DNA from 3 places in the Streptomyces sp. NBC_00096 genome. Region 1 is predicted to be linked to each of the others. Evidence: riboswitches for the same ligand, from Rfam matches in the RefSeq annotation. Region 1 holds a riboswitch; each other region holds the start of a gene.
The links. A riboswitch is a leader RNA that binds a small molecule or an ion and turns the genes downstream of it on or off. The one in region 1 is predicted to bind cobalamin.
Positions count from the first base shown of each region.

Region 1 (3,168 bases):
TGCCCTGGAGTTCGTCCTGGCGTTCCAGCGCCTCGAAGGGGTCGTCGGTCCAGCCGACGGGCAGCTGTGAGGAGTTGGTGTAGTACGGGTTGGCGTCGGTGCCGGCCTGGAGGATGCCGGGGAAGCGGGCCCGGTCCTCCTTCGCGAAGCGGTAGGTGGTGCCCTCGGCCGGGGTGGCCTCCAGGTTGTAGAGGTGACCGGTGCTCTCCTGGAAGTCCACCATCCGCTCCCGGACCCGGTCGAGGAGCCGGACCGCGAGGGCGTGGCCCTCGGGCGCGGTGATGTCGTACGCGCCCCCGCTGAAGTTGCGGATCATCTCGTTGACGCCGTTGACGCCGATGGTGGAGAAGTGGTTGCGCAGGGTGCCCAGGTACCGCTTGGTGTACGGGAAGAGGCCGCCGTCGATCAGGTCCTGGACGGTGGTCCGCTTCAGTTCGAGGCTGTCCCTGGCCAGCGCGCACAGCCGGTCCACCTCGGCGAGCAGCCCCGCCTCGTCGCCCGCGTGGGTGTGTCCGAGCCGGGCGCAGTTGAGGGTGACCACCCCGAGCGAGCCGGTCTGCTCGGCGCTGCCGAAGAGGCCGTTGCCGCGCTTGAGGAGCTCCGTCAGGTCCAGCTGGAGCCGGCAGCACATGGAGCGGATCATGTTCGGTTCGAGCTCGGAGTTGATGAAGTTCTGGAAGTACGGGAGTCCGTACTTGGCGGTCATCGCGAAGAGCCGTTCGGCGTTCTCGCTCTCCCAGGGGAAGTCCCGGGTGATGTTGTAGGTCGGGATGGGGAAGGTGAACACCCGGCCGGTGGCGTCGCCCTCCGTCATCACCTCGATGTACGCCCGGTTGATCATGTCCATCTCGGCCTGGAGCTCGCCGTAGGTGAAACCGGTCTCCTCCCCCGCGACCACCGGGATCTGCTCGCGCAGGTCCTCGGGGCAGGTCCAGTCGAAGGTGAGGTTGGTGAAGGGGGTCTGGGTGCCCCAGCGCGAGGGCACGTTCAGGTTGTGCACGAGCTCCTGGACGCACTGCCTGACCTGTTCGTACGTCATCGCGTCGAGGCGGACGTAGGGGGCGAGGCAGGTGTCGAAGGAGGAGAAGGCCTGGGCGCCGGCCCATTCGTTCTGCAGGGTGCCGAGGAAGTTCACGATCTGCCCGACGGCCGAGGACAGGTGCCGGGGCGGGGCGGAGTCGATCTGGCCGGGGACTCCGTTGAAGCCCTCGGTCAGCAGGGTGCGCAGGGACCATCCGGCGCAGTAGCCGGAGAGCATGTCCAGGTCGTGGATGTGGAGGTCGCCCTCGCGGTGGGCGCGGGCCACGGCCTCGGGGTAGACCTGCTCCAGCCAGTAGTTCGCGGTGATCTTGCCCGCGGCGTTGAGGATGAGGCCGCCGAGCGAGTACCCCTGGTTGGCATTGGCGTTCACCCGCCAGTCCCGGCGGTCCAGGTATTCGGTCACGGTCTCTACGGCGTCGACGGCAGCAGTCACGGCAGCCCTCCCACGAGGCTTGGCACGGAAGAATGGATCACGTGCCGGCAGGTGTCGGACTCGTCCGCCGGAGCGGACTCACCGTTGCGGGGCAGTCCCGGATTCCCACCGGGTTCCCTGTTGCCTCGGTCGGGGCGCGCATGAGCGGGCCCCGCCGAACCGGCAGGACCAACACTACATATGGATACGACTCGGGCACGCCACCACTACATATGGGGTGACGAAGGTCCTGCGACTCAGGCCCTTCGCCCCGGCTCCGCCCGCCCGTTACCCGCGGCCGCTGGTGGCCGCGTAGTACTGGAGGTCCTGGACCTCCACCGCACGGTCCACCGGGTAGCCCAGCTCCACCCGAACCCCGGTGCTGCCACCGCGCACCACGACCGCCGAGGCCCTGCCCGGCTTCAGTGGCAGCAGTTCGGAGTGCACCCCGACCGGGGCCTCGCGCACGTCCTCGGCCGTCCCGACGGCCGTACGGATGCTCGCGGGCGCGGCCAGGAAGCTCAGCACCTCCACCGTGTCGCGGGCCGCGGCGCTGCCCTTGCGGAGCGACATGACCAGGGACTGGCTGCCGCTCGGGTCGGCGGAGGCGAACTGGGTGCGCGCGGTCAGGTACAGCGTGTCCCGGACGATCTTCGGCCAGCTGCCCGTCTTGAACTTGGTGAGGTAGTACGAGGACAGGTCGAGGTAGGAATAACCGTTGTGCAGCGACGGGGCGAACTGGCTCCCCTCGCTGTAGTCGTTCCAGGTGGTGAGCTGGACCCAGTCGGCCCCGTCCTCGATGGACCGGGTCCATGTGGCGCGCAGGGTCGCGGTGTTGCCGGCCTCGTCGTAGATGCCCTGGTTGGGGCGGGCGTCCTGGACCGACACGGGCTGCATCCAGATCTTGCCCGCGTCGTGGGCCCTGCGCACGTCGCGCGTGGAGCTCTCCTGGCCGACGTAGCTCCGGCTGCCCCATTCGGAGAACCCGTAGCTGATGGACGAGAAATCGCCGCTGTGCGCGCCGAAGTCGAGGAAGAGCGGGACGAACGCGGTGCGGATGCCGTGCCCGGACTTCAGGGCGTCCATGACCTGGGTCCACCAGGCCGCGCTCTTGGCCTCCGCCTTGAAGGGCGAGACGACCAGCCGTCCGTCGGAGAGGCGGTGTGCGGCCGGGGCCGCGGCGAGGTCGGCCAGGGCGTCGGCGAGCACGCGCGGATCATCGGTCCCCAGGGAGGTCATGTCCGGCATCAGCATGACCCTGAAGGCCGGGTCCACCGAACGGGCCGCCTCCATCAGGAGCTTGGAGCGGTCCCAGTTCTTCCCGGAGAGGGAGAGCAGGTCGAGGGTGAATCCGTCGATGCCGGCGGCGCGGGCCGTGCGCACCTCCTGCTGGAGGTTGGCGAGCTCCCAGTTGCCGTCCTTGGGCTGGACGGGCAGCGGCCGGTCGCGCAGCAGGCCGCCGTAGCGTTCGTGCTTGCCGCTCTCGCCCGCCGGGTCCAGGTAGTTGCGGGTGTAGTAGTCGGAGTCGGCCTTCGCGTTGTCGAGGGAGAGCGGGTAGGGCGTGAAGTAGTGGGCGAAGACCAGCTTCTTGCCGGCGTCGCCGGAGCGCAGGGTGGCCGTCTGCGGCAGGTCGAAGGGCAGGGCTCCGGCGGGGCGCACCCCGCTGTCCGTACCGGTCTGCGGGACGCCCTTGTCCGGAGCCTTCGCACCCGGAC
Region 1 is NZ_CP108221.1:582,378-585,545, forward strand. It holds gene OG904_RS02620 (ribonucleoside triphosphate reductase) at 1-1,474, opposite strand, end outside; cobalamin riboswitch at 1,503-1,653, opposite strand; gene OG904_RS02625 (glycoside hydrolase family 71 protein) at 1,742-3,168, opposite strand, start outside.

Region 2 (3,168 bases), 6.4 Mb from region 1:
GAGCGCAGCATGCCGGTGGTCACCACGACCCGGCCCCCGCTCCGCAGACCGCCGGGCAGGGCGTAGGCATCCGGTCGGGCGTCGTCCAGGACGCAGAGCTCCCCCGAGTGCGGGAGGCGGGCGACACCCTGGCGGGCGGTGCGCAGGTGCTTCGCCTCGGAGATCGCACGCCGGACCACGGTGACCGCGGTGACCGCGGCGAGCGCGCCGGACAGCGCGGAGACGCCCAGCGTCAGGAGCGCCGGACCGGCCCGGAGCGGCTGGACCAGGTGGACGAGGGCGGCCACGGGCGGAACCGCCAGGGCGAGCGGCAGCAGCAGGACTCCGAGGCAGGCCACGACCCCGACGGCGAGCGCCGCGGTGGCGAGGGTGATCGTCCACAGCGCGACCCCGGGCCTCACCCGGGCGGCGGTGCGCCGGGCGAGCGGCGGCAGCAGCCAGGGCAGCAGGAGCGGGACGATCAGCAGGGCGATCACCGACCGCCTTCCTCCAGCAGCCGCCTGAGCTCCGCCTCGTCGCCGGGGCCCAGCCCTTCGACGAACCGGGCCAGGACCACGCTGCGGTCACCGTCCTGGTCGAGCTCGCGGTGCATCCGGCGTGCGGTGAGGCCGTGGGCGTCTTCGACCGGGTGGTACAGGAAGCCCCGTCCGCCCGGGGTGCGGTCGATGACGCCCTTCTCCTGCAGCCGGGCGAGGAGCGTCGCCACCGTGGTCCGGGCCAGCGGCTGCGGTATCGCCGCCCGCACCTGCGCCGCCGACTGCGGTGTGCCCGCCGCCCAGAGCGCCGCCAGAACGCTGGACTCCAGCTCGCCCGCCGGCCGGCGTTCGTTCGCGCTGTCCGTCACGGAACCTTCCTCTCAGGTCGATCGTTTGCGGCGGGGTGGACCGGCTGCTGTTCCGCGGACGCCGAGCGGCTCCACTCCGACCACCATTATCGACCGGCCCGGCACCGGGGCGCCCCCGAGCGGGGTGCCGGATGCGTGGCCGGAAAGTGACCCCTGGTCACGGCGCTCCCGCGACCGTACGATTCGACTGCCCGGTCGCTCCGGGTGACAACTGAATGGCCGTTTGACCTGGGGGAAGCCGGTGCGAATCCGGCGCTGACCTGCAACCGTGTGGGGCGCGTACGTACGCGCTCCGAGTCGGGGAGCCCGGCATCCGGTTCGTACCACTCCCCCTGTCATGGTCTGCAGCGCGGAGCCCTGGGTCGCCGACTCGTCGACCGCCCGTTCCCGCTGCCCAGGGGGAGCGCGCGCTGTCGGGCGTGTCCGCGCGGCCGGGTTCGTGCTGTGGACCGGCCCGCCCGGAAGGCAGCACATGCACCCGAACCTCGTCCGCCGCGCCCTCGTCACCACGGCCGCCCTGGGGCTGGCGCTCGCCACGGCCCCTGCCGTCGCCCAGGCCAAGCCCGTCCCGCACACCAACGCCCCCGTCAAGGTCAGCCTCACGGTCCAGGGCCCGAACGGGGTGCTGTTCAAGGGCAGGATAAAGACGAAGGGGCACGAGGTGACCACCGCCACCGGCGGCACGCACAAGTGCGACGGCACCAACGGCTCGGCGAACCCGACCGCCGTCCCCACGCCCACCGCCGCACTGGACGACGCGGCCAGGAAGAAGCACTTCACCTGGGACGGCACCTGGTACGCGTCGTTCGACGACTTCTCCGTCGACACGATCAAGAAGGTCAGCGGGGGCGGCTCCGCCTACTGGAGCATCTCCGTCAACGGCGCCCCCACCCCGGTCGGCGGCTGCCAGTTCAAGCTGAACGCCGGCGACCAGGTGGCCTTCACCTGGACCTCCTTCTGACGCCTGCGGACCTCCTTCCGACTCCTGCGGGCCTGACTCCTGCGGGCCTGACTCCTGCGGGCCTGACTCCTGCGGGCCTCCCCCTGACTCCTCACCCCGGGGGCTGCTCCAGGCGGCACGCCTCAGCCGGAGTCACCGGCTCGCCCGCCCGCACGCCGTGCAGTACGTGGGCCAGTACTTCGGCGCCGCGCACGACGCGCGGTCCGGGCCGGTTGAAGTAGGCGGGCCCGTCCAGGACCCAGACCTCCCCGGCCCGTACGGCGGGCAGCTCGTCCCACCCGGGCAGGGAGGTCAGGAGCTCGCGCTCGCGCAGGGTCCGCTCGGGCGGGAATCCGCACGGCAGGAGCAGGACGACGTCGGGGCGGGCCGCCCGTACCGCCTCCCAGGTCATCGGCCCGGTGTGCTCGCCCGGTGCGGCGAGGAGCGGCTCGCCTCCGGCGCACGTGATCTGCTCGGGCACCCAGTGCCCGGCGGGCCACAGCGGGTCGAGCCACTCGATGGCCACCACCCGGGGCCGTTCCCGGCCCCGGGTCAGCCGCTCCACCTCGGCGAGCCGGCGGCGCAACTGTTCCCGCCGCCGCTCGGCCCGCTCCCGTACGCCCAGCGACTCCCCCACGGTGACCAGGCAGTCCAGTACGTCGTCGAGGGTGCGCGGCTCCAGGCTCAGCACCCGGGGGCCCGCGTCCAGTACGCGCACCGCACGGGAGACCGCCTCGTAGGACACCGCGCAGACGTCGCACAGGTCCTGGGTGAGCACGATCTCCGGGTCGAGCGCGGCGAGCGCCGCCGTGTCCAGGGTGTAGAGGGAGGAGCCGGCATGGGCGGCCCCGCCCACGGCTTCGGAGATCTCCCGGCTGCTGAGCTCCTCCACGGCGAACTCGGCCCTCGTGACGACCGGAACCGGGGCGACCGCCTCCGGTGGCCAGTCGCATTCGTGGGTGCGTCCGACCAGGTCTGCGGCGAGACCGAGGTCCGCCACGATGTCCGTGGCCGCCGGGAGCAGGGAGACGATGCGCATGCACCGACTGTAGGTGCTCCCCAAGGAGGGCGAAGTTCCCGAGCCGGGCCCGCGTTGCGCCCCTCCTGACCTGTGGCGCCAACCCGCCACCCGCACACGGGAATTCCCTGCGTGCCACATCGCCCGGGTCGGCGCCGGAGCGCGCGCCCACCACGACCTCGTACCGGGTGGGAGCGGAGACGGTTCGCCGTCGCCGTCGGCGGGCCCGGGGAGCACGGCGATCCCGCCGCGTGACCGCTCCACGGTCATCCCTTGACTGACCTCTTCGCCTCACGCATGCTGACTGAAAACTCAGTCAGGATCTATCGAAGGCGGCTTTCGCGTGACCTCGTACGAACTGCTCAC
Region 2 is NZ_CP108221.1:6,970,009-6,973,176, reverse strand. It holds gene OG904_RS31200 (M56 family metallopeptidase) at 1-476, opposite strand, end outside; gene OG904_RS31195 (BlaI/MecI/CopY family transcriptional regulator) at 473-844, opposite strand; cobalamin riboswitch at 1,024-1,173, shown strand; gene OG904_RS31190 (DUF4430 domain-containing protein) at 1,317-1,805, shown strand; gene OG904_RS31185 (cobalamin-binding protein) at 1,897-2,823, opposite strand; gene OG904_RS31180 (nitrilase-related carbon-nitrogen hydrolase) at 3,146-3,168, shown strand, end outside.
Region 2: another riboswitch for cobalamin. It lies ahead of OG904_RS31190 (DUF4430 domain-containing protein); the one in region 1 lies ahead of OG904_RS02620 (ribonucleoside triphosphate reductase).

Region 3 (3,168 bases), 550 kb from region 1:
GGGATCTCCTCCGGCGCGGCGGCGGTACGGGCCACCAGGTCGGCCAGGGTCAGGAACACCGCCCCGCCCAGGGCGGCCACCGGCAGCAGCGCCCGGTGCCCGGCGCCGACGACCATGCGGGCGGCGTGCGGAACCATCAGCCCCACGAAGCCGATCGCCCCGCTGTAGGCCACCAGCACCCCGATGACCAGCGAGGTGAGGACGAAGACGGCGGCCCGGAACCGGCTGGTGTCCAGGCCGAGCGTGTGGGCGCCCTCCTCCCCCGCGAGCAGCAGGTCGAGCGGCCGGGCGAGGGCGACCAGCAGCCCGGTGCCGAGGAGCAGGGCGCCGGCGGGCAGGGCCAGTTCGCCCCAGCGGGCCCCGCCGAGTCCGCCGAGCGTCCAGAACAGCACGCTGCGGATCTGGTCGGGGTGCGCGGCCAGCACCAGGATGAGGCTGGTCAGGGCGGACAGGACGTACTGCACCGCGACTCCGGCGAGGATCAGCCGGCCGGTGGTCATGGCGCCGCCGCGCCGGGCCATCGCGTAGACGGCGACGAGTGCGCCCATCGACCCGGCGAAGGCGGCGAGCGGTACGGCGGCCCCGCCCGCGAACCCGAGGACCCCGGCGCCGAAGACGATCACCAGCACCGCTCCCGCCGAGGCCCCGGAGGAGGCTCCGAGCAGGAACGGGTCGGCGAGCGGATTGCGTACGAGGGCCTGGAGCACGGTTCCCGCGACGGCCAGTCCCGCGCCGACGACGGCCCCGAGCAGGACGCGCGGCATCCGGACGTCCCACACGATCGCCCCGAAGGCGCCCGCGCCCCCTCCCGGTCCGGGTCCCCCGAGCACGATGTCGAGCACCTGGCCGGGAGGGATCCGTACCGGCCCCAGGGCCAGCCCCGCCACGGCCGACGCGGCCAGCGCGCCGGCGAGTACGGCCAGGACGAGCGGTGTACGGGTGGACGCGCGGGCGAACCGACGCCTCACGCGGCGTCGGGGTGGAGCCCGCCGCCCAGCGACTCCACGGCGTCGGCCACGCGCACGCCGAGTACCGCGGAGGACAGCGGCAGTACGACGAACCGCTGGTTCCTGACGGCGGGAACCTGCGCCAGCGCCGGGTCGTTCAACAGGCGCTGCTTCTTGGCTTCGACGGTGGTGCCGCCGTAGTCGTAGATGAGGACGACCTCGGGCTTGCGCTCGATGACCTTCTCCCACGACACGTCGCCGAAGGTGTCCTCGAGGTCGGCGAACACGTTCGTCCCGCCCGCCAGCGAGACGATCTCGTTGCCGATGCCCTTGCCTCCCGAGGTGAAGGCGGAGGCCTCGCCCGAGTCGTAGACGAAGACGGCGGGCCGGGCCTTGTCCTTCACCCGCCCGCGAACGGCGTCGATGCGGCGCTGTTCGTCCGCGATGAGCTTGTCGCCGCGCTCGGGCACACCGAAGGTCCGCGCCACTTCGGTGATCTCGGTCCTGAGCTGTTCCAGGCCGACCTTCCCGTCGGTGCAGTACTCCACGCTGAGCCGGGAGTTGATGCCGGACTTCGCGAGGCCCTCGCGGTCGCGGCCCTGCGCCTTGTCGAAGGCGCTGGAGTAACCCCCGTACACGAAATCGGGGTTGGCGCCGAGCAGGACCTCCTTGGAGGGGTACTCCTTCGCCAGCACCTTGATCTTGTCGTAGGCGGGTCGGTAGGCGGGCAGCACGGCGTCGTCGAGGTAGGCCGTCCCGGCCATCTTCTCCTCCAGCCCGAGGGCCAGGAGGATCTCGGTGGCGTGCTGGTTCATCGCGACGGCGCGCCGCGGCGGCGCCTGATAGGTGCTGCTGACACCGCAGTTGGTGACGGTGTACGGGTACCCGGGCGCGGCGCCCGCCCCCGCGGCCGCGTCGTTCGCCCCGGCCGGGGATCCCGCCGGGGCCCCGCACGCGGTCAGCGGTATCAGGAGCGGGACGGGCAGGAGCGCGCGCAGAAGTGCGCGGGGGTACGACGGCATGACGAAGCCTCTCCGGGGGATCCGCGTCCCCTGGTCGAACCGAAAAGGCGGTGCGTCAGTGTCTGGCTCCGGTTCCCCTGGGGGTTCCGGTCACAGTGGCGGGACCGCACCGGATTCGCACCGGATTCCTGTCCTGCACCGCCTGGATGACCCGGTCCACTCTGCCATACGGAGTGCGATCATCCGTTCGGGTGCAGCGCGTCGGCCGTCCGGGAGGCGAGCGTCCGCAGGGCCTCTTCGGAGGGGGATCCCGGCTCGGCGGTGTAGAGGTAGAGGGCCTGGTCGGGGTCGTCCGGGAGGGTGAGGGACTCGTACTCCAGGGCCAGTTCACCGACGACGGGGTGGCGGTAGCGCTTGGTGCCGTGGGTGTATTCGAGCACGTCGTGCGCGGCCCACCACTGCCGGAAGTCCTCGTCGCTCTCCGACAGTTCGTCGACGAGGGGGCGCAGCGCGGGGTCGTACGGGTGCCGGCCCGCGTAGAGCCGCAGCGCGGCGACGGCTCCGCGCGCGCCGGTCTCCCAGTCGGCGAGGAGCTCGCGGGCGGCGGGGTCGAGGAAGATGAAGCGGGCGAGGTTGCGGTCCCGGTGGGCCAGTGCGTCGAAGTCGGTGTAGAGGGCCTTGGCGAGCCGGTTCGCGGCCAGGACGTCCAGCCGGTGCCCCATGATCATCGCCGGGGTGCCGTCCAGGGCGTCCAGCACCCGGTACAGCCCGGCCCGCACGCGCTGCGGTACGGCGGCTCCGGTGGATCCGGCGGCGCGGACGGTTCCGGGCGCGGATCCGCGTACGGGGTCGCTTCCCGGCTGGTGTCCGCGCCCATGCCCGAGCCCATGTCCTGGCCCATGTCCTGGCCCATCTCTGAGCCCATCTCCGAGCCCGAGCCCGAGCCCGAGCCCGAGCCCGAGCCCGTGCCCATGTCCGTGGCCGTTTCCGCCTCCGCCTCCGGACCCGCGCCCGTCGGCCCGCTGCGGCCGGGCCAGGTCGAAGAGGTGGCTGCGCTCGGTGGCGTCGAGCCGTAGCGCACGGGCCACCGCGTCGAGCACCTCGGTGGAAACGTGCAGGTTGCGGCCCTGCTCCAGCCGGATGTAGTAGTCGACGCTGACCCCGGCCAGCTGCGCGACCTCCTCGCGGCGGAGCCCTGGCACCCGTCGCCGGCCCGCGTGCGCGGCGGCGCCGATCTCCTCTGGAGCGATCCGGGCGCG
Region 3 is NZ_CP108221.1:27,730-30,897, reverse strand. It holds gene OG904_RS00140 (FecCD family ABC transporter permease) at 1-968, opposite strand, end outside; gene OG904_RS00135 (ABC transporter substrate-binding protein) at 965-1,969, opposite strand; cobalamin riboswitch at 2,005-2,146, opposite strand; gene OG904_RS00130 (helix-turn-helix domain-containing protein) at 2,149-3,168, opposite strand, start outside.
Region 3: another riboswitch for cobalamin. It lies ahead of OG904_RS00135 (ABC transporter substrate-binding protein); the one in region 1 lies ahead of OG904_RS02620 (ribonucleoside triphosphate reductase).